2 regions of the Actinoallomurus sp. NPDC052308 genome follow, and region 1 is predicted to be linked to the other one. Evidence: predicted binding sites of a transcription regulator. Region 1 holds the regulator's gene; the other holds the start of a gene.

What was found. Region 1 encodes LexA, which represses DNA repair genes until DNA is damaged. Its sites were predicted from a motif close to TCGAACANNTGTTCGA; they were not measured.
Region 2: a site for LexA is predicted at 8,889-8,904, ahead of recA (recombinase RecA). Genes of this name have one in related genera too.

The regions. Positions count from the first base shown of each region.
Region 1 covers NZ_JBFAUM010000003.1:118,375-130,355, reverse strand. The annotation lists gene AB0L00_RS11915 (MarR family transcriptional regulator) at 1-528, shown strand, start outside; gene AB0L00_RS11910 (vitamin B12-dependent ribonucleotide reductase) at 790-3,615, opposite strand; gene nrdR (transcriptional regulator NrdR) at 3,688-4,152, opposite strand; gene lexA (transcriptional repressor LexA) at 4,807-5,511, shown strand; gene leuS (leucine--tRNA ligase) at 5,665-8,130, opposite strand; gene AB0L00_RS11890 (cytochrome P450) at 8,373-9,620, opposite strand; gene AB0L00_RS11885 (alpha/beta hydrolase) at 9,675-10,568, opposite strand; gene AB0L00_RS11880 (class I SAM-dependent methyltransferase) at 10,698-11,981, opposite strand.
Region 2 covers NZ_JBFAUM010000015.1:139,697-151,677, forward strand. The annotation lists gene AB0L00_RS29425 (amino acid ABC transporter permease) at 1-628, shown strand, start outside; gene AB0L00_RS29430 (hypothetical protein) at 709-921, opposite strand; gene AB0L00_RS29435 (prolyl oligopeptidase family serine peptidase) at 1,138-3,153, shown strand; gene rny (ribonuclease Y) at 3,236-4,819, opposite strand; gene AB0L00_RS29445 (DUF6597 domain-containing transcriptional factor) at 5,241-6,155, opposite strand; gene AB0L00_RS29450 (VOC family protein) at 6,190-6,636, shown strand; gene recX (recombination regulator RecX) at 6,689-7,606, opposite strand; gene recA (recombinase RecA) at 7,649-8,767, opposite strand; gene AB0L00_RS29465 (ATP-grasp domain-containing protein) at 8,973-9,833, shown strand; gene AB0L00_RS29470 (hypothetical protein) at 9,902-10,294, shown strand; gene AB0L00_RS29475 (glutathionylspermidine synthase family protein) at 10,298-11,503, shown strand; gene AB0L00_RS29480 (DUF350 domain-containing protein) at 11,552-11,981, shown strand, end outside.

The DNA.
Region 1 (11,981 bases):
GACATCATCCGACGCGAGCGTGACCCCCGACGACCCCGCGAACGGTACGTCATCGGGGACGACGTCTGGGTCCGGGCTTGGACGGCGAGCGCCCGCAAGAACACCATGTGGGCCGGCACCGCTCGGCGGGGAGTCAAGATCTTCGGGGCCACCACACCGGCCGGGGCCCGGCTGAACGACATGTCCCGGTTCTTCGCACGACTCAGCGCCAATATGGCCGGCGGCCCTGACCAGTCGGCCGTCAACGACATGCTGACGGTGCTCGCCGCACTGGTGCATGCGAGCGAGCCGCTCACAGTCGAGCAACTCGCCCCGGCGTTGGGATGGCATCCGGACCGCGTCACCAGTGCCCTGCGCGGCGCCGAACGGCATCCGGAGGTCGGCGACCCGGTCACCGTACGGGCCGTCGCGTCCGGCGCCTACTCCGTCACCGCCGGAGACCACCGGCTCACCACGGCACAGCGCGAAGCCCTCGGCCCTCCACATCGCCACAGCCGACCGCGCGACAAAACGACCTCGACAAGTTGATGACCCTTCCAAGGAGCTAATTGAACTCATCAGGAGCAGGCTCAGCAGGGAGCGAGAAGGTCGATCATCCAGGTATGACCGGATCGCCACCTGGCGCAGCTGGCAGGTCTACGCTCCCCTGCCTACAGGCTCAGGCCCACGCGGCCCAGTGCCCGGGCGGGGAGAGGGCACTTAGGCGAAAAAGCATGAGAGCGGGGAGCCGACGTCACGTCGGCTCCCCGCTCCGCACTGTCTATTTCACGCCTTGATGGGCATTCCGAATCAGCTGCAGCCGCTGGTGGAGCCGCAGCCCTCGCAGACGTAGCAGCTGCCGGCCGGGCGCATCTTCGTGCCGCAGGTGAGGCACAGCGGCGCGTCCGCCGTACGGCCCTGGTGGCTCTCGATCAGCTCGGTCGAGGAGTGCGCCTCGGCGGGTGCCTCCGGCTCCTTGGCCTTCGGCTGCTCGACCGGCACCGACTGGGCCAGCGACTCGCGCTCGATGTCCTCCTCGGCGTGCAGCGAGGCCGGGTCCTGGCCCGCCGCCTGCGCCGTGCGCTCCTCGGCCGAGAAGATCCCCAGCTCGGCGCGCGTCTCGTACGGCAGGTGGTCCAGGGCGAGGCGACGGAAGATGTAGTCCATCATCGAGGTCGCCATCCGGATGTCCGGGTCGTCGGTCATGCCCGCCGGCTCGAACCGCATGTTGGTGAACTTCTCGACCCACGTCTCCAGCGGCACGCCGTACTGGAGGCTGATGGAGATCGCCATCGAGAAGGCGTCCATGACCCCGGCGAGCGTGGAGCCCTGCTTACCGAGCTTGAGGAACACCTCACCGAGCCCGTTGTCCGGGTAGCAGGAGGCGGTCATGTAGCCCTCGGCGCCGCCGACGGAGAACCGGGTGACGGTCGCGGTCCGCTGCTTGGGCAGGCGGGTCCGCACCGGGCCGCGCTCGACCACCGGGGCCGGCGCCGGCGCCTCCTCGACCTTCTCCTCGGTCTTCTTCTTGGCCACGGACAGCGGCTGGCCGACCTTGCAGTTGTCGCGGTAGATCGCCAGGGCCTTGAGGCCGAGCTTCCAGCCCTCGAAGTAGATCTTCTCGACGTCCTCGACGGTGGCCTGCTCCGGCATGTTCACGGTCTTGGAGATCGCGCCGGACAGGAACGGCTGCACCGCGGCCATCATCCGCACGTGGCCCATCGGGCTGATCGCCCGCTCGCCCATCGCGCAGTCGAAGACCTCGTAGTGCTCGAGGCGCAGGCCGGGCGCGTCGACGACGTGGCCGTGCTCGGAGATGTACTCGACGATCGCCTCGATCTGCTCCTGCTGGTAGCCGAGCTTCTTCAGGGCGCGCGGGACGGTGTTGTTAACGATCTGCATCGAGCCGCCGCCGACCAGCTTCTTGTACTTGACCAGCGCCAGGTCGGGCTCGATGCCCGTCGTGTCGCAGTCCATCATGAGGCCGATCGTGCCGGTGGGCGCCAGCAGCGACGCCTGGGCGTTGCGGTAGCCGTTCTTCTCGCCGACCTTGAGGCACTGCCGCCACTGCTTGGTGGCCTCGCTGTGGATGGACTTGTCCATCGCGTCGAGCGTGCGGATCTCGTCGTTGGCGACCGCGTGCTTGCGCATGACGCGCTGGTGCGCCTCCGCGTTGCGGGCGTAGCCGTCGTACGTGCCGACCGCGCCGGCCAGCTCGGCGGAGCGGCGGTAGGCCACGCCGGTCATCAGCGAGGTGATGGTCGCCGCGAGCGAGCGCCCGCCCTCGGAGTCGTACGCGTGGCCGGTCGCCATCAGCAGCGCGCCGAGGTTGGCGTAGCCGATGCCGAGCTGGCGGTACGCCCGGGTCGTCTCACCGATCTTCTCGGTCGGGAAGTCCGCGAACGTGATGGAGATGTCCATCGCGGTGATGATCAGCTCGCTGAGCTTGACGAACCGCTCGACGTCGAAGGTGTTGTCGCCGTTCAGGAACTTCAGCAGGTTGATGCTGGCCAGGTTGCAGGACGAGTTGTCCAGGCTCATGTACTCCGAGCACGGGTTGCTCGCGGTGATGCGCCCGGTCTCGGGGTTGGTGTGCCAGTCGTTGATCGTGTCGTCGTACTGGATGCCGGGGTCCGCGCACTCCCAGGCCGCCTGGGCGAGCTTGCGGAACAGGCCCTTGGCGTCGACCTGGCTGATGACCTCGCCGGAACGGCGGGAGCGCAGGCCGAAGGAATCGCCGGACTCCACCGCGCGCATGAACTCGTCGGAGACGCGGACGGAGTTGTTGGCGTTCTGGTACTGGACGCTGACGATGTCCTTGCCGCCCAGGTCCATGTCGAAGCCGGCGTCGCGGAGGGCGCGGATCTTGTCCTCTTCGCGTGCCTTGGTCTCGATGAACTCCTCGACGTCCGGGTGGTCGACGTCGAGGACGACCATCTTCGCCGCCCGGCGGGTCGCGCCGCCGGACTTGATCGTCCCGGCGGAGGCGTCGGCGCCGCGCATGAACGACACCGGGCCGCTCGCGGTGCCGCCGGAGGACAGCAGCTCCTTGCTGGAGCGGATTCGGGAGAGGTTGACCCCCGACCCGGAGCCGCCCTTGAAGATGACGCCCTCTTCCTTGTACCAGTCCAGGATCGACTCCATCGTGTCGTCCACGGACAGGATGAAGCACGCGCTGACCTGCTGCGGCGAGGCGGTGCCGACGTTGAACCAGACCGGCGAGTTGAAGCTGAAGACCTGGTTGACCAGGGCGTGCTTCAGCTCGTGGTCGAAGATCTCGGCGTCCTCCTCGGACGCGAAGTAGCCGTTCTTGCGGCCGGTCTCGGTGTACACCCCGACGACCCGGTCGACCAGTTGCTTGAGGCTCGACTCGCGCTGCGGCGTGCCGACCGCGCCGCGGAAGTACTTCGAGGTGACGATGTTGACCGCGTTGACGGACCAGGTGTCGGGGAACTCGACGCCCTTCTGCTCGAAGTTCACCGACCCGTCACGCCAGTTGGTCATGACGACGTCCCGGCGCTCCCACCGGACATCGTCGTACGGGTGGACGCCCGGCCGCGTGAAGACGCGCTCCATCTTCAGGCCCCTGCGACCCGCCTTGCCCCGACGGGCTGAGCCGCTCACCGTCTCCGTCATGACATCCCCCTTCTCGGGCACACCAGGCCCACCTCCAGGATTACCCGTACAGCCCGCGGTCCGGGCGCCGCCCTAGGAACGGGCGTCGCCGCCGGACGCCGCGCGCAGCGATTCGATTTCCTTGGCGAAGTCGTCCAGCGTCTCGAACCCCCGGTAGACGGAGGCGAATCGCAGGTACGCGACCTCGTCGAGTTCACGGAGCGGGCCGAGGATCGCCAGCCCGACCTGGTGCGAGGGAATCTCGGCGTTCCCGGTCGCCCGGATCGCCTCCTCGACCCGCTGGCCGAGCATGGCCAGGGCGTCCTCGTTGACGGGACGGCCCTGACACGCCCGGCGCACTCCGGCGATGATCTTGTCCCGGGAGAACGGCTCGGTGACGCCACTGCGCTTGGCGACCATCATGAGCACCGTCTCCTGGGTGGTGAAGCGGCGGCCGCACTCGGGACACGAACGACGGCGCCGGATGGCGGCTCCGTCGTCGGCCGTGCGGCTGTCGATGACCCTGCTGTCGGTGTGTCGGCAGAACGGGCAGTGCATGGCTCCGGACTCCTCCCCCTGACAGCGGGTCACGCGCGAACTGCGCGAACCTCACCTCGTAACCACAACCTATGGTGAACTACATCCATGTAACTACTAGATGTTGGGGTCCAACCGTAGAGCCCGGCCGGGTGCATCGCAACCCGCATGGGGCACCCGGCGAGAAGACGCCGCTCACAGGGCGATCCGTCGCCCTCATCGGCGTGTCGGACCCTCCCACCCGGGGGCGGCGATCGGCCGCTTCGACCTCGTACATCCTGGATCACCTGCGGAAACGCGACCGACGCCCGTCGCGGTGAGGTCGATCACATCCCGGCCGGCGGCCGGGCGGGTGCGGGCGTCGCGCGCCCCCAAGACTGCCACGGGCGCGCCGGCGCCGCGTCGGCGGGCACCCCCTTCGCGCCGGCCGCGCGAGAGCGCCGATCACGACGAGGCGGCAAGGCGCGGCCGCCAATGGCGCCCTCCTTCCGCGAACCCGGCCCGGGAATTACCTTCGAACATGTGTGCGAACTAAACGCGACATACCCCGGACCGCAAAATTCCACATTTTTCGAACACCTGTTTGATCATTTCCCGCAGAAGCGATAACGTCCCACTACGGGACCGAAATACCGGCGGCGACGCGTCACCGGCAAGACAGCCATCGGAGACACCATGAGCAAGGTTCGGGAAATGCCCGACGGCCCGGGCGACGAGAGCGGCCTGACCGTCCGTCAGCGCAAGGTGCTGGAAGTGATCAGAGACTCGGTGCAGCGGCGCGGCTATCCGCCGTCGATGCGGGAGATCGGCGAGGCCGTCGGCCTGACCAGCACCTCCAGCGTGTCCCACCAGCTCCGGACCCTGCAACGCAAGGGCTTCCTGCTGCGCGATCCCAACCGGCCGCGCGCGGTCGTCGTCCGCATGCCCGGATCTCCGGCCATCGCCGCCGAGGCCGACGGCGAGTCGTACGAGGTCGCCAACGGCCAGGAGGCCCCGACGCGGCCGGCGCCCGCGTACGTCCCGCTCGTCGGGCGCATCGCGGCCGGTGGTCCGATCCTCGCCGAGGAGGCCGTGGAGGACGTCTTCGCGCTGCCGCGGCAGCTCGTCGGCGAAGGCACCCACTTCCTGCTCAACGTCACCGGTGACTCGATGATCGAGGCGGCCATCGCCGACGGCGACTGGGTCGTCGTGCGCCAGCAGCCCGTCGCGGAGAACGGCGACATTGTGGCGGCGATGATCGACGGCGAGGCCACCGTCAAGACGCTCAAGCGCCGCGACGACAAGGTCTGGCTGATGCCGCACAACCCGGCGTACGACCCGATTCCCGGCGACGACGCGACCATTCTCGGGCGCGTGGTGGCGGTCCTGCGGAAGATGTGATCCCGCCCGGGATCCCCGGCGGCGACGCGGCCGTTCCGGGGCGCACGGTGGCGGTCCCGCGGAATACGTGATCAGCCCCGGTTCGGTGCCACGGCACCGAACCGGGGCTAAGGCGTGTCCGACGAATCCCCGTCGGACACGCCCTGGCGCCGATCAGGCAGGCACGATGTTCACGATCTTCGGAGCGCGCACGACGACCTTGCGGACGCCCCGGTCGCCCAGGGCCGCCCTGACCTTCTCCGACTCCAGCGCCAGGCGCTCCAGGTCGCTCTCGGCGATGTCCGGGGACACCTCCAGGCGGTCGCGGACCTTGCCCGCCACCTGGACCACGCAGGTCACCGACTCCTGGACCAGCAGCGCGGGGTCGGCCGTCGGCCAGCCGGCCTTGACCACCGGAGCCGTACGGCCCAGCCGCTCCCACATCTCCTCGGCGGTGTACGGCGCGACCAGCGACAGCATGACCGCCAGGGTCTCGGCGGCCTCCCGGACCGCCGGGTCGCCGGCGCCCGCCCCCGTGTCGATGGCCTTGCGCGCCGCGGAGGTCAGCTCCATCATCCGGGCGATCGCCACGTTGTAGCGGTGCGCCTCGACCAGCCGGGTGACCTCGTCGATCGTCCGGTGCGTCACCTTGCGCAGCTCGACGTCGCCGGTCGCCGGGTCGGCGCCCGGCGCGGACGTCACCTCGGCGGCCACGCGGAAGACCCGCGCCAGGAACTTCACCGACCCCGACGGCGACACGTCCGCCCAGTCGATGTCGTCCTCCGGCGGCCCCGAGAACAGCATCGTCAGCCGTACGGCGTCGACGCCGTACTCGGCGATCTGCTCGCCCAGGTCGACCAGGTTGCCGGTCGTCTTGGACATCGCGGAGCCGTTCAGGATGACCTGGCCCTGGTTGACCAGCCGCTTGAAGGGCTCGGTGAAGTCCACCAGGCCCATGTCGTACAGCACCTTGGTGAAGAAGCGCGCGTACAGCAGGTGCAGGATGGCGTGCTCGACACCACCGGTGTACTGGTCGGCCGGCATCCACCGGCGCACCTTCTCGGCGTCGAACGGCCCGTCCTCGTACCCCGGCGAGCAGTACCGCAGGAAGTACCAGGACGAGTCGACGAAGGTGTCCATCGTGTCGGTGTCGCGCTTGGCCGCGCCGCCGCACTTGGGGCACGAGACGTTGACCCAGTCGGCGGCGGCCGCCAGCGGCGACACGCCCTTCGGGGCCAGGTCGGCGCCGCGCAGGTTGTCCGGCAGGCGCACGGGCAGCTGGTCGTCCGGGACCGGGACCTCGCCGCACGCGTCGCAGTGGATGATCGGGATGGGCGTGCCCCAGAACCGCTGCCGGGAGATCAGCCAGTCGCGCAGCCGGTAGTTGACGGCGGCCTTGCCCAGGCCCTTCTCCTCCAGGATCTCGACGATCCGCGGGATGGCGGTGGACTTGGTCAGGCCGTCCAGGGGACCCGAGTTGACCAGCTCGCCCTCGCCGGGGGTCGCGGCCCCGGTCTCCCCCGGGTCCGCCTCACCGGTGTGCACGACGACGCGGACCGGCAGGCCGAACCTGCGGGCGAAGTCCAGGTCGCGCTGGTCGTGGGCGGGCACCGCCATGATCGCGCCGTGGCCGTACTCGGCCAGGACGTAGTCGGAGGCCCACACGGGGATGCGCTCGCCGTTCACCGGGTTGATCGCGTAGCGGCCCAGGAAGACGCCGGTCTTCTCCTTGTCGGTGGCCAGCCGCTCGATCTCCGTCTCGCGGCGGACCGCGTCCCGGTAGGTCTCGAACTCCGCGCGCTGCTCCGGCGCGACGATCTCGTCGGCCAGCGGGGCGTCGGCGGCGACGACGAAGAAGGTCGCGCCGTACAGGGTGTCCGGCCGGGTGGTGTAGACGGTGATCGGCTCCGCGCGCCCCTCGATCTGGAAGGTGACGTCGGCGCCCTCGGAGCGGCCGATCCAGTTGCGCTGCATCAGCAGCACCCGCTCGGGCCACTCCAGCTCCGCCATGTCGGCCAGCAGCCGGTCGGCGTACTCAGTGATCTTGAAGTACCACTGCGTCAGGACGCGCTTCTCGACCACCGCGCCGCACCGCTCGCAGTGCCCGTTGACGACCTGCTCGTTGGCCAGCACGGTCTGGTCGTTCGGGCACCAGTTGACCTGGCCGCCCTTGCGGTACGCCAGGCCGCGCTCGTAGAAGCGCAGGAACAGCCACTGGTTCCAGCGGTAGTACTCCGGGTCGGAGGTGTGCAGCCGGCGCGACCAGTCGAAGGAGGCCGCGTAGCGCTTGAAAGACTCCGCCTGGGTGTCGATGTTGGTGTACGTCCACTCGGCGGGGTGGGAATTGCGCTTGATCGCGGCGTTCTCGGCCGGCAGGCCGAAGGAGTCCCAGCCGATGGGGTGCAGGACGTTGAAGCCCTTCTGGAGCCAGTACCGCGCCACCACGTCGCCGATCGCGAACGCCTCGGCGTGACCCATGTGGAGGTCGCCGGAGGGGTATGGGAACATGTCCAGCGCGTACTTGCGAGGCCGCTCGTCGGCGGGGTCCTCGCTCGCCGCGAAGGGCTTCAGCTCCTCCCACCGGGCCTGCCACTTGTCCTGGATCGTCCGTGGGTCGTAGTTCTCGTCGGCGCCTGTCATGGTTCCTCGTCTGATTCGCACGGCTTCGGCTGGCGGTGAACCGTGCCCCTGGCATGAGAACGCCCCTCACGCAGGAGGGGCTGCCGCGTCGACGGCTCGGGTCAACGCGGCCGGCTGAGGAGCAGCCGAGATCGCATACCTCAAGACTATCGCAGACGCAAGGACGCCGGGCGGCCGCCGAACGACGCCTCGCTCGGTCGAGGCGTCGTCCGGCGGCCGCCCGGCGTCCCGGGCGCGGCGCGTCAGACGGTGTACGGCAGGTGCTTGATGCCGTTGATGAAGTTGGACAGCAGGCGGTCGGGCTCACCCGTGGCGCGGATGCCCGGAGCCCGGCGGAACAGCTCCCGGAACATCACGGTGATCTCCCTGCGGGCCAGGTGGGCGCCGAGACAGAAGTGCGGGCCGGGGCCGCCGAAACCGACGTGGGGATTGGGATCACGGGTGATGTCGAAGACGTCCGGGTCGGCGAAGACGGTCTCGTCCCGGTTGGCCGACCAGTAGTAGAGCAGCAGCTTGTCGCCGGCCTTGAACTCGCGGCCGTTCAGCTCGGTGTCACGGGTCGCGGTGCGCCGCATCCAGATGACCGGCGAGGCGTACCGCACGATCTCCTCCACCGCGCCCGGAACGTACCGCTCGAAGTCCGACGCGAGCAGCTCCCGCTGCTCCGGGTACCGGGTGAGCAGGTGCAGGCCGTGGGCGATGGCGTTGCGGGTGGTCTCGTTGCCGGCGACGACGAGGAGGATGAAGAACGAGCCGAGCTCCTGGTCGGTCAGCGACTCGCCGTCGATGTTGGCGTTCACCAGCGCGGAGGTGAGGTCGCCGGTCGGCTCCTCGCGGCGCCTGCGGCCGAGCTCCTCGACGAGGTCCTTCAGCGTCTGCCCCGCCTCGAGGAGCTGCAGCGCGACCTGGTCGGCCTCCTCGGAGACGAACTCGGTGTCGGCGCCGGCGAGGATGATGTTGGAGTTGTCGAAGACGGTCTTGTAGTGCGCCTCGTCGATGCCCATCAGGTCACAGATGATCTTCAAGGGGAGCCGGGCGGCGACGTCGGTGACGAAGTCGCCGCCGCCCTTGGCGAGGACCTCCTCGACGACCTGTTCGGCGACGGCCTGGACCTGGTCCTCGAACCGCTGGATCATGCGCGGCGAGAACGCGCGCGAGACGATCCGGCGGATCTTGGCATGCCGCGGGTCGTCCATATTGATCATGGAGCCGAAGTACTCGCCCAGGTCGGCCGGCATGTCGTTGATGTTGATCGCACCCTGCCCGGAGCAGAAGTCGGCCGGCCGGCGCGAGGCCTCGACGACGTCCGCGTGGGTGACCAGCGCGTAGTACCCGGGCCCCGCCGGCACGAACGACAGCTCCGGCTCCCGGAAGAACGCCGGCCGCGGCAGCCCCCGCAGCGTCCGGAACGCCGCATGACGCTCGTCGAGCGGGCTCGCCCAGAAATCCCACTCGGTCAGATCGATCCCGTCGGGCCGGGTCTTCTCCACGCCGCTCCTCCTCGACTAGAACGCGATTCTGCTCCATTCTGCCAAAGTAAGCACTTACACCGCACCGGTTCGTACGGGTCGATCGTCGGCCAGCCAGTCCAGGATCAGCCGCTCGACCTCCCCGGGCCGCTCCAGATGCGCGAAGTGCCCGGCGCCGGCGACGAACGCCGACCGCGAACCGGGCGGGAGATGCCCGTCGACGTCTCGGGCGAGCCCGGCGTCCAGGCAGCCGTCGGCCGCCCCGTGCAGATAGAGGATCGGCCGCTCGCCGACGCGTTCGGCCGCCTCCTGTTCGGCGGCGTACGCGGGCAGGTGCCGGGACGGGTCGAGCATCGCCCGGTAGTAGCCGATGGCGGCGGACAGGTTCTCCGGGTCGCGGAGGCACTCTTTGACGTGGGCGACGTCGCGGGCGGCGTCGTAGCCCGGCGACCAGTCCGCCCACAGGCCGTCGAGGAACGCCAGGTCCTCCATCAGCACCGCCGCCTCGGCCAGCGGCGTCTGGAACAGGAAGATGTAGAAGGACCGCTTGAGCTGCGCGTAGTCGAAGAAACTCGACAACATGGCCCCGAACGGCGGGAGCGCCATGGCCACCGCCCGCCGCCAGCGCTCCGGGGCGTGCGCGACGGCGGCGTACGTCGCGGCGGCGCCCCAGTCGTGCCCGATGAGCACCGCGTCGGCGTCCCCGCCGAACGCCTCGTGCAGGGCGTTCGCGTCGGCCGCCAGCGCGCCGACCTGGTAGGCGCCGTCCTTCGGCACGTCCGTGGGCGCGTAGCCGCGCAGGAACGGCGCGACAGCGTGGTAGCCGGCGTCGGCCAGCGCGGGGAGCAGATGCCGCCAGGTGTGCGCCGAGTCGGGGAAGCCGTGCAGGCACAGCGCGAGCGGCCCGCTGCCGGCCTCGAGGTAGCCGAAGCTCAGGCCGTTCGCCTGGATCGTCGCGATCTCCGTCATGAGGCCGACACTAAGCCGCCGTCGCCGACCCGTCACGCCCTGCCCGGCGCGTCCCGGAGTGGTCGCGGCGCACGCCGCGACCACCCGTCACCGCGACCGACCGTGGCCGGCCGTCACCGCAGTCGGCGGTCAGCCGGCCGTCGGCGGCTCGAACGCAGGCCGCAGCGGCATGCCGGAGCGGCCGTCCTCTCCCAGCTTGACGCCGAGCACCTGGTGCAGCTGGATCCAGTTCAGGTCGAACCCGAGCCGCGAGCCGGCCATGTACAGCCGCCACACGCGCGCGGTGCCCTCCCCGACCTCGGCGACCGCCTCGTCCCAGTGGTCGTCGAGGTTGCGGCACCAGCCGGCCAGGGTCTTGGCGTAGTGCTCGCGGAGGTTCTCCTCATGCTGGATCTCGAAGCCGGCGTCGTTCATCCGCGAGATCAGCCAGCCCGGCCCCTCCAGTTCGCCGTCGGGGAAGACGTACCGGTTGATGAAGCCTTCCTGGCGGATCGACGGCTCGTTGTCGTCAGGGCGGGTGATGCAGTGGTTCAGCATTCGGCCGCCCGGCTTGAGCTTGCCGTACAGGAAGGAGAAGTAGCCGGGGACGTTCGCCTTGCCGATGTGCTCGGTCAGGCCGATCGAGCTGACGGCGTCGAAGCCGTCCTCCTTGACGTCGCGGTAGTCGAGGTGGCGGACCTCGGCGAGCTCCGACAGCCCCGCCTCGGCGATCGCCTTCTGCGCCCACTCGGCCTGCTGCTTGGACAGCGTCACGCCGAGCGCCTTCACGCCGTACTCCCGCGCGGCGTGCATGACCATGCCGCCCCAGCCGCAGCCGACGTCGAGCAGCCGCATGCCCTCGCGGAGCCCGAGCTTGCGCGCCACGAGGTCGAACTTGTGGAACTGCGCCTGCTCCAGCGTCGCGTCCTCCGAGGGGAAGCACGCGCAGGTGTAGGCCATCGACGGGCCGAGCACCCACTCGTAGAAGGTGTTCGAGACGTCGTAGTGATGGGAGATCGCCTTCGCGTCGCGGCGCTTGGAATGCCGCAGTCCCGACAGGAGTGGCACGCGGGCGGGCCGTACCTCCTGCGGCGGCGGGTCGAGACGCGTCAGCGCGGCGGCGCGCAGCAGCGGGTCGCCCAGAATGCCGCGCAGCAGGGTCCTCTTGTCGGCCCAGCTCAGTTCGCCGAGGGCCGACTGCATCCGGAACAGTGCCGTGTGCATGTCCCCGTGCACGTCGAGGTACCCCGCGACGTACGCGCGGGCCAGCCCCAGCGCACCCGGCGCGTGGGCGAGATAGGACACCGCGTACGGCGACCTGACCTCCACCCTGACGTCCGCGCCGAGAGCTCCGGCGCGACTGTCGTCGTACGCCCGGAACTCCACCTGTGCGTCGCGTCCGACGACGCGTTCGAAAGCCTCCGCCAGCTTCAT
Region 2 (11,981 bases), on a different contig from region 1:
CATGTCCGACCACCGGTGGATCAGGATCCCGGCCGGGGCGATCGTCGAGTTCTTCCGCGCGATCCCGCTGCTGATCCTGATCTTCTTCGTCTTCAGTGGACCACCGACGATCGCGAACGCCTTGAACCGGGAGTTCCCCGAGGTCAGCGCGTTCGCCGCGCTCGTCGTCGGGCTGATGCTCTACAACGGCTCCGTGCTGGCGGAGATCTTCCGGGCGGGGATCAACTCGGTGCCCCGAGGCCAGTCGGAGGCGGCGTACGCGATCGGCCTGCGCAAGGGCGGCGTGATGCGGCTCATCCTGATCCCGCAGGCCACCACCGCGATGATGCCGGCGATCGTCAGCCAGCTCGTCGTCCTGCTGAAGGACTCGGCGCTGGGCTGGATCATCGCGTACGAGGACCTGCTCAACACGGGGTACCGGCTCATCCCGACGCAGTACGGCAACCTCATCCCGGCCGCGATCGTGATCGCGCTGATCTACATCGCGATGAACCTGTCGCTCAGCTACCTCGCCACCTGGCTGGAGAAGCGCAGCCGGCGCAGCCGCAAGAGCTCCGCCAAGACGCTCGGCACCGGCGGTGCCCTGCCCGGCGCGGGAATGTCGCAGGACGCCGTCATGCCCACCTGAGCAGGCGACGACGTGAAACGGGCCGGTGGTCGATCCACCGGCCCGTCCGCGTTCACGCCCTCTCAGGGACCGGTGTGACCCTAGAGCGCCGAAACCGGGAGAGCATAGATCCCGTCGCCCAGCGATCCGCTTCTCTGCCCGAGGTGGAAGACGACGCCAGCCGCGAACCGATCACCCAGCCGCTCGCGCAGCCACCGGAGATGCCGATCGGCATCTCTTTGCGGCGCCGCGCTGGCCTTGACCTCGATGGCCACGACCCGACCGTCGGGCCCCTCAAGAATGAAGTCGATCACAGCTACCGTACCGACAAAACTTAAGTTGCTTTTTGATTTTGTCGGCATCCTGCTTCTACTTTTGTCGAGCGACCGCAGGACGAGGCAGTGCCCCCGACACGGTGGGCGCTGGGGATCGGCCCCCACCCGTGCGGCTGGGCGGACGCGGCGATGTTCGCCCCTGTCAAGTCTCGGGTCGAGGTCCCATGAGCGCCCGGTTTGCGAGACGATTCCGATATGACCGCTCGCGCTACCGCCCCCTATGGATCCTGGTCCTCTCCGATCTCCGCCGCCGACGTGGCCCGCGCGCGCCTGCGACTCAGCTACCCCACCATCCACGGTGATCGGGTGTGGTGGCAGGAGACCCGCCCGGATAAGGGCGGCCGGACCACGATCGTGCGGTCCGGCGTCGACCTGCTGCCCGCGCCGTGGAACGCCCGTACCCGCGTGCACGAGTACGGCGGGCGGTCATACATCCCCCTTCCCGACGGCGACGTGGTCTTCGCCAACTACGAGGACCAGCGGCTCTACCGGCTGACGCCGGGCGAGCTGCCGCGCCCGCTGACCCCGGAGCCCGCGCAGCCCGCCGGCCTCCGCTACGCCGACTTCGCGCTCGCGCCGGACGCCCAGCACATCTGGTGCGTCTGCGAGGGCCACACCACCGCGGGCGTACGCCGGGCGATCGTCGCGGTCCCCGTCGACGGCAGCGCAGCGGAGAACGCCGGGGCGATCCGCGAGCTCGTCAGCGGCGCCGACTTCTACGCCTTCCCCACACCGTCCCCGGAGGGCGGTCACCTCGCCTGGATGCAGTGGAGCCACCCGCGAATGCCGTGGGACGGCACCGAGGTGCGGGTCGCCGCGTTCGACGAGACGGGCGCGCTGGACCGGCCGCGGCAGGTCAAGGGCGGCCTGAACGAGTCGGTGCTGGCGCCCACCTGGCTCAGCGAGTCCCGGCTGTACGTCGTGTCCGACTGGCCGGGCTGGTGGAACCTCTACGAGCTCGGCCTGCACGGCGAGTCCCCGCAGGCGCTGTACCCGGCCGAGGAGGAGTTCGCCGGAGCGCTGTGGCAGCTCGGCGGCCGCCCGTACGCCGTCCTGGACGACGGCCGCATCGCGGTACTGCACGGCCAGGGCGACCAGCGGCTCGGTCTGTACGACCCGGAGACGGCCGAGATGGTCGACTTCGACCTGCCCTACACCGACTGGAAACCTCAGCTCTCCGCCGACGGAACGAGCATCGTGGGCATCGCGGGCGCACCCGACATCCCCTGGTCGGTGGTCGTGGTGGACGCCGACAGCGGCGAGGCGAAGGTGCTGCGCAGCGAGCTCGACTCCCCGCCCGAGGCGGCCTATCTCCCGCTGCCGCGCGCCCAGGAGCTCGAGGGCCCGTTCGGGCGCCCGGTGCACGCCTACGTGTACCCGCCGTCCAACCCGGCCTTCCAGGCCCCTGCGGGCGAGCTGCCGCCGTACGTCGTGTTCGTGCACGGCGGCCCGACCGATCATGGCACGAGCGTGCTGGACCTGGAGATCGCCTACTTCACCAGCCGGGGCATCGGCGTGATCGACGTGAACTACGGCGGCTCCACCGGATACGGCCGTGCCTACCGCGAACGGCTGCGCCGCCAGTGGGGGATCGTGGACGTCGAGGACAGCGTGGCCGCCGCCGAGGCGCTCATCCGCAGTGGCGCCGCCGATCCCGGGCGGCTGGCCATCCGCGGCGGCAGCGCCGGCGGCTGGACGACGCTCTGCGCGGTGACGCAGACGGACCTGTTCAAGGCGGGCACCTCCTACTTCGGCATCTCCGACCCGCAGAACTGGCTCAAGGAGACCCACGATTTCGAATCGACCTACCTGTACGGGCTGATCGGGCCGATCCCCGGCTTCGAGCGCACCTACGAGGAGCGCTCCCCGATCGCGCGCGCGTCGGAGGTCGCCTGCCCCGTACTGCTCCTGCAGGGCCTGGACGACCCGATCGTCTCCCCGCCGCAGTCCGAGCGGTTCGCCGAGGCGATGGCGAGCAAGCAGACGCCGTACGCGTATCTCACGTTCGAGGGAGAGTCGCACGGGTTCCGGCGCGCCGACACGGTCATCGCCTGCCTGGAGGCCGAGCTCGCCTTCTACGGGCAGACGCTGGGGTTCGAGCCGAAGGACGTCGCGCCGATCGAGCTCACCGTCGGCCGCCCGCCTGCCGAGCAGGCTGACGCGCCGGGGCAGGAGGCCGCCGTTTCGGAGGACGCCGAGACCTCCGCCTGAGGCCTCCGAGCCCGCCCACACCCGGCCGGGCCGTCCGGCCGGGGACCGGGGCATGGTCCTGGAGCGAGGTGGGCCGCGGTCGTCAGCGGGCGAACTCCGTGGCGCGCGACTCGCGGACCACGGTGATCCGGATCTGACCGGGGTAGGTCAGCTCCTCCTCCACCTGCTTGGCGATGTCGTGCGCGATGACCTGCGCCTGCAGGTCGTCCACCGAATCGGGCCGCACCATCACCCGGATCTCCCGGCCGGCCTGCATGGCGAAGACCTTCTCGACGCCCTCGCGCGTGGCCGCGATCTCCTCGAGCCGTTCGAGCCGCTTGACGTACGCCTCCAGCGACTCGCGCCGCGCACCCGGACGGCCTCCGCTGATGGAGTCCGCCGCCTGGGTCAGCACCGCCTCCACGGTGCGCACCTCGACCTCGTTGTGGTGCGCCTCGATGGCGTGCACGACGTCCTCGTCCTCGCCGTACCGCCGGGCGATCTCCGCGCCGATCAGCGCGTGGCTGCCCTCGACCTCGTGCGTCAGCGCCTTGCCGATGTCGTGCAGCAGCGTGCACCGCTTCAGCAGCGGAACCGGCAGCCTCAGCTCGGCCGCCATGACCCCGGCCAGATGCGCCGACTCGATGAGGTGCGCCAGGACGTTCTGCCCGTACGACGTCCGGTACCGCAGGCGGCCCAGCAACGTGATCAGCTCCGGGTGCATTTCGGTGAGCCCCAGCTCCAGCAGGGCGTCCTCACCGGAGCGCACGCACAACTGCTCGACCTCGGCCTTGCTGTGCTCGTAGATCTCCTCGATCCGCTGCGGATGGATCCGGCCGTCGAGGACCAGCTTCTCCAGCGTCAGCCGGCCGACCTCCCGGCGTACGGGGTCGAAGCAGCTCAGCAGCACGGCCTCGGGCGTGTCATCGATGATGAGGTTCACGCCGGTCGTCGTCTCGAAGGAACGGATGTTGCGGCCCTCACGGCCGATGATCCGGCCCTTCATCTCGTCGCTGGGCAGGTGCAGCACCGACACGACCGACTCCGCGGTCTGCTCGCTGGCGACCCGCTGGATCGCCAGGGTCACGATCTTGCGGGCGCGCTTCTCGCCCTCTTCGCGCGCCTCGTTCTCGATATCCCGCGTGATCAGAGCGGCCTCGCGTTTGGCCTGGTTCTCGATCAGGGTGACGAGCTCGGTCTTGGCCTGCTCGGAGGTGAGCCCGGCGGCCCGCTCGAGCACGCTCTTGCGCTCGTCGTCGAGCCGGTCGAGCGCGGCCCGCCGCTCCTTCAGCGCCTGCTTGGCGTCGGCCAGCTCACGGGCACGCTCCTCCAGGCGGCGCACCTCGTCGTCCAGCCGGTGCTCGCGCTCGGCGAGCCGGGCCTCGCGGCGCTCGAGATCCTCGCGGAGCGCCCGCAGGTCCTCCTTCAGCGACTTGATCTCGTCCTCGACCTCGGACCGCGCCGCCGCGGACGCCTCCCGCGCCTTGACCTCGGCGTCGCTGATGATCTCCTGGGCGTCTGCCCGGGCCTTGGTGACGATCTCGTCGGCGCCCCGCTGCGCCTCCGCCTGCTCCTCGTTCGCCGCGACCGTACGGGCGGCGGCGTCGAAGCGGCGCAGCACGATGAGGACCAGGACGACCAGCGCCAGGATGACCACCAGTGCCGCACCTGTCACGACGTAGATCACGGCACTGACCCCTCTCCTCGACGCTGCGGCATCAGGAGGCCCTGATGTCGGCGACGCGAGGCGTTACGGGCGCGCCGTACGGTCCCGGGACGGCCGCGACCAGCACCTCCGGCCGACCGCCGGACGCGCATGGTCAGGCGGGCTCCGGAGCGTTCCAGAACCCTGGCTATGCGAACCACCGGCCGCGAGAGCCGGGCACAACACCTTCCAACTGGTCGAACGCGGTCAGTCCTATGGCAATCCGCACTGCGCGGAGTAACACCTCACTGCGGTAACCGTAAGCGGCCAAGAGGTAATGGGCAAGAAAAGACCCCACGTTCCGGACGATTCACTCGATCTTTCCTGTAACGGTCCATGTCAGGGTCGAGGCAGAGGTGTGAGCGGGTCACCGCCGACAGCCGGTTTCGAGGAGCCCGTCGGGTCAAGCCGGGAAGTCATGCCCTGTGTCACCGGGCCTGCCGGCCGGCGCCGCGGACGGGTGGCGTTCGGCCAGCAGCGCGGAGGGCGCCAGCCCTGCCAGGACACGCACCTCCCGGCTCAGATGGGCCTGATCGGCGTATCCGGCGGAGACCGCGAGCTCGGCCAGCGACCGCGCCGGCCGGACCGGGCCGGACAGTGTACGGGCCCGGTCCAGCCGCGTACGGGCCCGATCCGACACCGGCCGCGTACGGCCCTGGTCGGACGGTGTACGGGCCTGGTCGGACAATGTCAGGAAGCGTTGGAGGCGCGCCACGCGCCGCAGGGTCCGCGGCTCCAGCCCGGTCGCGGCCAGGAGCAGACGGCGCAACTGGCGCTCGGAGAGGTCGATCTCCCCCGCGAGGTCCGCGACCCTTGTCCCGGTTCGCATGAGACGACGGACGGCGTACTCGATCCGCCGGTCCTCCGGCGGCCCGTCCACGGCGGGCGACCAGCGCCGACCGCGCCACACGCCGTCCGCGATCCGTCCCGCCTCTGCGGCCGGGAACAGCTCGCGGAGCGGCACCTGAAGGTCGCGCAGCTCGTACGCGGGCAGGCCGAGCACCGTGCCGATGGCGGTGGTACGGATGCGCAGTCCCCGCAGGCGTTCCCCACCGCGCAACCGGGGCAGGGCGGGCTCCGTCGCCGGCCCCACGACGACCGCGCTCCCGTCCGCCGAGACGATCACATCCGCGCAGGCGTCCGGCAGCACCCGCTGCACGTAGCCGTCCACCCGCTCGTCGACGCTCTGCTCCCACCAGCACCGCACGAACGGGTGCGGCTCCGCCGGAGCGATCTCACGGTAGAGCGAAGCCGCGTCCGGCCCGGCCAAGGACGCCCTGTCCGGCCAGGTCAAGGCCGTTGTGTCCGATTCGTTCAAGACCGCCTCCCCACGCCCGCGCCATGCTGGGAGCATGGAACAGCAAGCACACTTCATCACCCTGTCGACGCCCGACCTCGACGCCGCCCGCGCCTTCTACCGCGACGGGCTCGGCTGGACACCGCTCCTGGACGTCCCCGGCGAAATCATTTTCTTCCAGATCGCCCCCGGCCTGGTCCTGGGCCTGTTCGAGGCGACCAAGTTCGTCGCCGACATGCAGGGCACGGCGGCCGACGGGAAACTCGGCGGCCTCACCCTGTCCCAGAACGTCGCGACCCCCGCCGACGTCGAGACCACCGTGAAGCGCGCCGTCGAGGCCGGCGGAACGCTCATCAAGAGCCCGCAGACCGCGGAGTTCGGCGGCTACCACGGCCATGTCGCCGACCCGAACGGCGTCGTCTGGGAGATCTGCCACAACCCCGGCTGGCGGGTCGACGAGACCGGCCGCGTCCACCTGACACCGATCGAGAACACGCCCTGACGTCCGCTCCGGCCTGCGGACCGGAGCACCGCGGACGATCCCGGGAGCGAGATCAGTCGTCGAACGACAGGTCCGGGACGTCATCGGCTCCTTCGGCCTCCAGCGCCTCGCGGACGACGCGGTACGCCAGGCCGCCGGAGTAGCCCTTGCGGGCGAGCATGCCCATCAGCCGCCGGGTGCGCTTGACCGGGTCGAGGCCACGGGTACTGGGCAGTCTGCGGGCGACCAGTTCGCGGGCCGCCGCCTCCTCCTGCTCCGGGCCGAGGTCCTCCATGGCCTCACTGACCGTCTCGTCGGCGACGCCGCGCCGCCGCAGCTCGGCCGCGAGCGCCCGGCGGCCCAGCCCCCGCCCGGCGTGGCGCGACTCGACCCAGGCACGGGCGAACGCCGCGTCGTCGATCAGCCCGACCTCGGAGTAGCGACCCAGCACCCGCTCGGCGACGTCGTCGGGCACGCCCTTGCGACGCAGCGCGTCGGCGAGCTGGGCACGGGTCTTGGGGGCGAAGGAGAGCTGTCGCAGGCAGATCTCGCGCGCCACCGCCTCCGGGTCGGCGGGCGGGCCCTGCGCCGCCGGGCTGCCCGGCGTCGGCCCCTCGGCGAGGCGGCCCCCGCCGCGCCTCCGCCCCCGCCGCCCCGACCTTCCGGCCGCCGACGTCTCACCGCCCGCCGGATCGGCCTCGCCGGTCGCCGGGACGGCTTGAGCACGCGCCCGACGGGGCGCGCCGCCCGCCGACGAGTCCGCGCCGTCCACCTGGATCTCCGTGCTGCCCGCCGGAAGAGCTTCGACACCCGTTGGATCGGCCGTACCGCCCGCCGACGGGTCCGCGCCTGCTGTCGGGACGGCCGCGGGGCCCGTCTGGGCGGCGGCCGGGCCGGGCTCCTGAGCGGGGGCGACGTCGCCAGGGAAGATCTCCGCGCCGGGTTCGGTCCGGCGCGGAGCGGGACGCCGCCACCCCTCAGGAGCGGTCATGGGTCAGCCCCTCGATCGGTCCCGCCGAAGGGCGACCCGGGATCACACGTCTCCCGGCTTCGGGGTCTTCGCGGCCCGCTTGGCCGGTGCGGCCTTGCCCGCCGCGGCAGCGGCGGCAGCCGGAGGAGCGGCGGGAGCGCCCGCCGGCTCGGCCGGGGCGTCGAGGCGCGGCCCCACGCCGAGCTTCTCCTTGATCTTCTTCTCGATCTCGTCGGCGATGTCCGGGTTCTCCTTGAGGAACCGCCGCGCGTTCTCCTTGCCCTGGCCGAGCTGGTCGTTCTCGTAGGTGTACCAGGCGCCGGACTTGCGCACGAAGCCGTGCTCGACGCCCATGTCGATCAGACCGCCCTCGCGGCTGATGCCCACGCCGTACAGGATGTCGAAGTCGGCCACCTTGAAGGGCGGGGCCATCTTGTTCTTGACGACCTTGACCCGGGTGCGGTTGCCGACCGCGTCCGTGCCGTCCTTCATCGTCTCGATCCGCCGCACGTCGAGCCGCACCGAGGCGTAGAACTTCAGCGCCTTGCCACCGGTGGTCGTCTCGGGCGAGCCGAACATGACGCCGACCTTTTCCCGCAGCTGGTTGATGAAGATCGCTGTGGTCTTGGTCTGGTTGATGGCGCCGGTGAGCTTGCGGAGGGCCTGGGACATGAGGCGGGCCTGGAGGCCGACGTGGCTGTCGCCCATCTCGCCCTCGATCTCGGCGCGGGGCACGAGCGCCGCGACGGAGTCGATGACGACGACGTCGATCGCGCCGGAGCGGATCAGCATGTCGGTGATCTCCAGGGCCTGCTCACCCGTGTCGGGCTGGGAGACGAGGAGGGCGTCGATGTCGACGCCGATCTTCTTGGCGTATTCCGGGTCGAGCGCGTGCTCCGCGTCCACGAACGCGGCGATGCCGCCCGCCTTCTGCGCGCTCGCCACGGCGTGCAGGGCGAGGCTCGTCTTGCCGGAGGACTCCGGACCGTAGATCTCGACCACGCGGCCACGCGGGAGGCCGCCGATGCCCAGGGCGACGTCGAGGGCGATCGCCCCGGTCGGGATCACCTCGACCGGGGGGCGCCCCTCCTGGCCCAGCCGCATGACGGAACCCTTGCCGAACTGCCGCTCGATCTGCGCGAGCGCCGCCTCGAGGGCCTTCTCGCGATCGTTTGCTGCCATGTGAGGTGTCCCTGTGGGGTCGATGCCTGCTGTTGTCGGAAGCGACGTTACGGGGACCCGCCGACAATTTCGAGGGTCCGGTCCACCACTGTGGACAACGTCGTCGCTTCCTTCACTCTAGCCGAACACGTGTTCGATCATGAATGGACGCGCCGATTCCCCCGGGAAAGACCCGGCGTCTTGCCCTACGCTGATGCACAGGATCATGCCGGTGACCATCCTCATGTGCGCCGACCCGTTGCACCCCCGGCGGGTCGACGAGCACTTCGCCCGAGAGGCCGAGGCCGTACGCGCGCTCGGCGGGTCGGTCACGCTCATCGACCATGACGCCCTGCAGCGCGGTGACGTCGCCGAGGCCGTACGCCGGGTGCCCGACGGGCTGGGAACGGCCTGGTACCGCGGCTGGATGGCGACGACGGCGCAGTACGCCGCGCTCGCCGCCGCACTGGCCGCCCGCGGCGTCGTCCTCGCCGTTCCGCCGGACGGCTACGAGAAGGCCCATGAGCTGCCCGGCTGGTACGACACGTTCGCGGGCGTCACGCCCGCCAGCGTGTGGCTGCCGCTGTCCCCCGGCGCCACCCCGGCGGCCGACAAGCTGGCCGAGCTCGTACGCCCGCTGCGATCCGGACCGGCGGTCGTGAAGGACTACGTCAAGTCGCGCAAGCACGAGTGGGACGAGGCCTGTTACATCCCCGACCTCGCCGACGTGGAGCGGCTGCACGCCGTGGTCGCCCGGTTCGTCGAACGCCAGGGCGACCTCCTGGCCGGCGGCGTCGTCATCCGCGAGTACGAGCGGTTCGACGGCGGCGAGGCCCGCGTGTGGTGGGTCGACGGCGAGCCGGTGCTGATGGGTCCCCATCCGGACACGCCGGACCGGTATCCGCGTCCGCAGGCGGATCCGATCGCGCCGTGCGTGCGCGCGCTCGGCTGCCGGTTCATCACGACGGACCTGGCCCGGCGCGAGGACGGGCTCTGGCGGGTGGTCGAGGTCGGCGACGGTCAGGTGAGCGACCTGCCATCAGTGGCCGAACCTGCGGATCTGTACCTCAGCTTCCCGATCAGGTAGTGCTTTCGTCGGGATCTTGGCTCTAGACTTACCGGTCATCACTCCCGAGTCCGGAGATCCGACCGCAAATGCCCCCGAAGGACGCCCGCCGGATGATGCGGTCCGGCATCGTGCAACTCAGCGCGGTGAGCCTTCTGTCATTGACCGTCGTCGGTTGCTCCTCGCGGAGTGAGACCGCGTACTGCGTCGACAGCTGGGCGCCGGTCGGCAGTTCCTACCGCGTCGTCCCCGACTACTTCTGCGACAACGGCGGATCGTACGGGCGTTACTACTGGTACTACGGCGGCCGGTACCGCAACAACGGCTACGTCTCGGGGGGCTCGTCGGTCCGCCCGAGGCGGGGCACCCGGATCGTCTCGCGCGGCGGCCGGGTGATCTCCAGCGGCAAGAGCCACAGCAGCGGCCATGGCGTCTCGCGGGGCGGGTTCGGTCACCACGGCAGCAGTTCGCGGGGAGGCTGAGCGGTGCGGCGCGGGCATTCGGAGCCCCGGACGCGCTGGGATCAGATCGTCGAGTCGCAGGGGCTGGCCTATCACCGCACCTCGCATCCCGAGCATCTGACCCGGCCGTACTGGGACGAGTCAGTGCACTACACGTTCGAGATGGACGAGGTGCTCACCCTCGAGGAGACGGTCGAGGAACTGCACCGGATGTGCCTCACGGCGGTGGAGCACGTCGTGAGCACCCGCCGGTACGCGGTGTTCGGCATCCCGCAGTGGGTGTGGCCGCTGATCGAGGCGTCATGGCGGCGCCGCGACCCGTACCTCTACGGGCGCTTCGACCTGTGGTACGACGGCTCGGGCCCGGCGAAGCTGCTGGAGTACAACGCCGACACCCCGACCTCGCTGCTGGAGAGCTCGATCATCCAGTGGTATTGGGTGCGCGACACCCACTCCGACGACGACCAGTGGAACTCCATCCACGAGCGGCTCGTCGACCGCTGGAAGGAGATCGCCCCGGCCGTCCGGTCCGGCACGCCCGGAGTACCCGCCGGATCGGCCGTGCACTTCGCCTGGACGAACGAGGACGAGACCGGCGAGGAGGTCATGACGGTCGCGTACCTGCAGGAGACCGCCGAGCAGGCGGGCATCCCGGGGATCGCGATCGCCATGGAGGACATCGGCTGGCACCACGACCGCGGCCGGTTCGTCGACCTCCAGGACCGCGACATCACGGCGTTCTGCAAGCTCTACCCGTGGGAGTGGATCGTCGGCGAGCCGTTCGGGCGGAACGTCCCGCGGGCCGGCTGGGTCGAGCCCATCTGGAAGATGCTCCTGTCCAACAAGGCGCTGCTCGTACTGCTGTGGGAGCTCTACCCCGGCCACCCGAACCTGCTGCCGACCTACCTCGGCACCCCGGGCTCCCTCACCTCGTACGTGCAGAAGCCGCTGCTGGGACGTGAGGGCGCGAGCATGCGGATCGTCACGCCGGACGGCGTGCAGACGGCCACGTCGGGCGAGTACGGCGCCGAGGGCTACGTCTTCCAGGAGTTCTGCCCGCTGCCGGACTTCGAGGGCGAGCACCCCGTGCTCGGCGCCTGGGTGGTCGGCGACGAGGCGGCCGGGCTGGGCATCCGCGAGACGTCCGGACTGATCACCGACGACACGTCGTCGTTCGTCCCGCACCGCATCCCGGCCGAGCCCGAGGACGGCGGAGCAGGCCCTTCCTGACCGGTTTTCCCTAGGACTCCCCCGACCTCGCCAAAGGAGAGAAGACAGATGGCCCTGGCGTTCTCACACGACTTCGGCACGGCACTGGGCAAGGGCGCCGGAGCGATCGCCGCGTACACGGCCGTCGGCCTGGTCCTGCTGCTCATCGGCTTCTTCGCCGTCGACGTGACCACGCCGGGACGGCTCACCTCGATCATCCGCCACGGGCGGAACACGAACGCCGCGCTGCTGGCCGTCTGCGGCATCGTGGGGGTCGGGCTGGTCGTCGCCTCCTCGATCTACGCCTCCGGCGGCCGGCTGAGCGAGGGGCTGATCGCGACGCTGGTCTGGGGACTCGTGGGCATCGTGGCCCAGCAGATCGGGTTCCTGATCATCCGCGTCCTGCTGCGCGTCGACGTGGCGGCGCTCATGGCCGCCGAGTCCCTGGAACCGTCCGCCGTGCTCCTCGGCGCGACGCAGATCACGATCGGCCTGATCA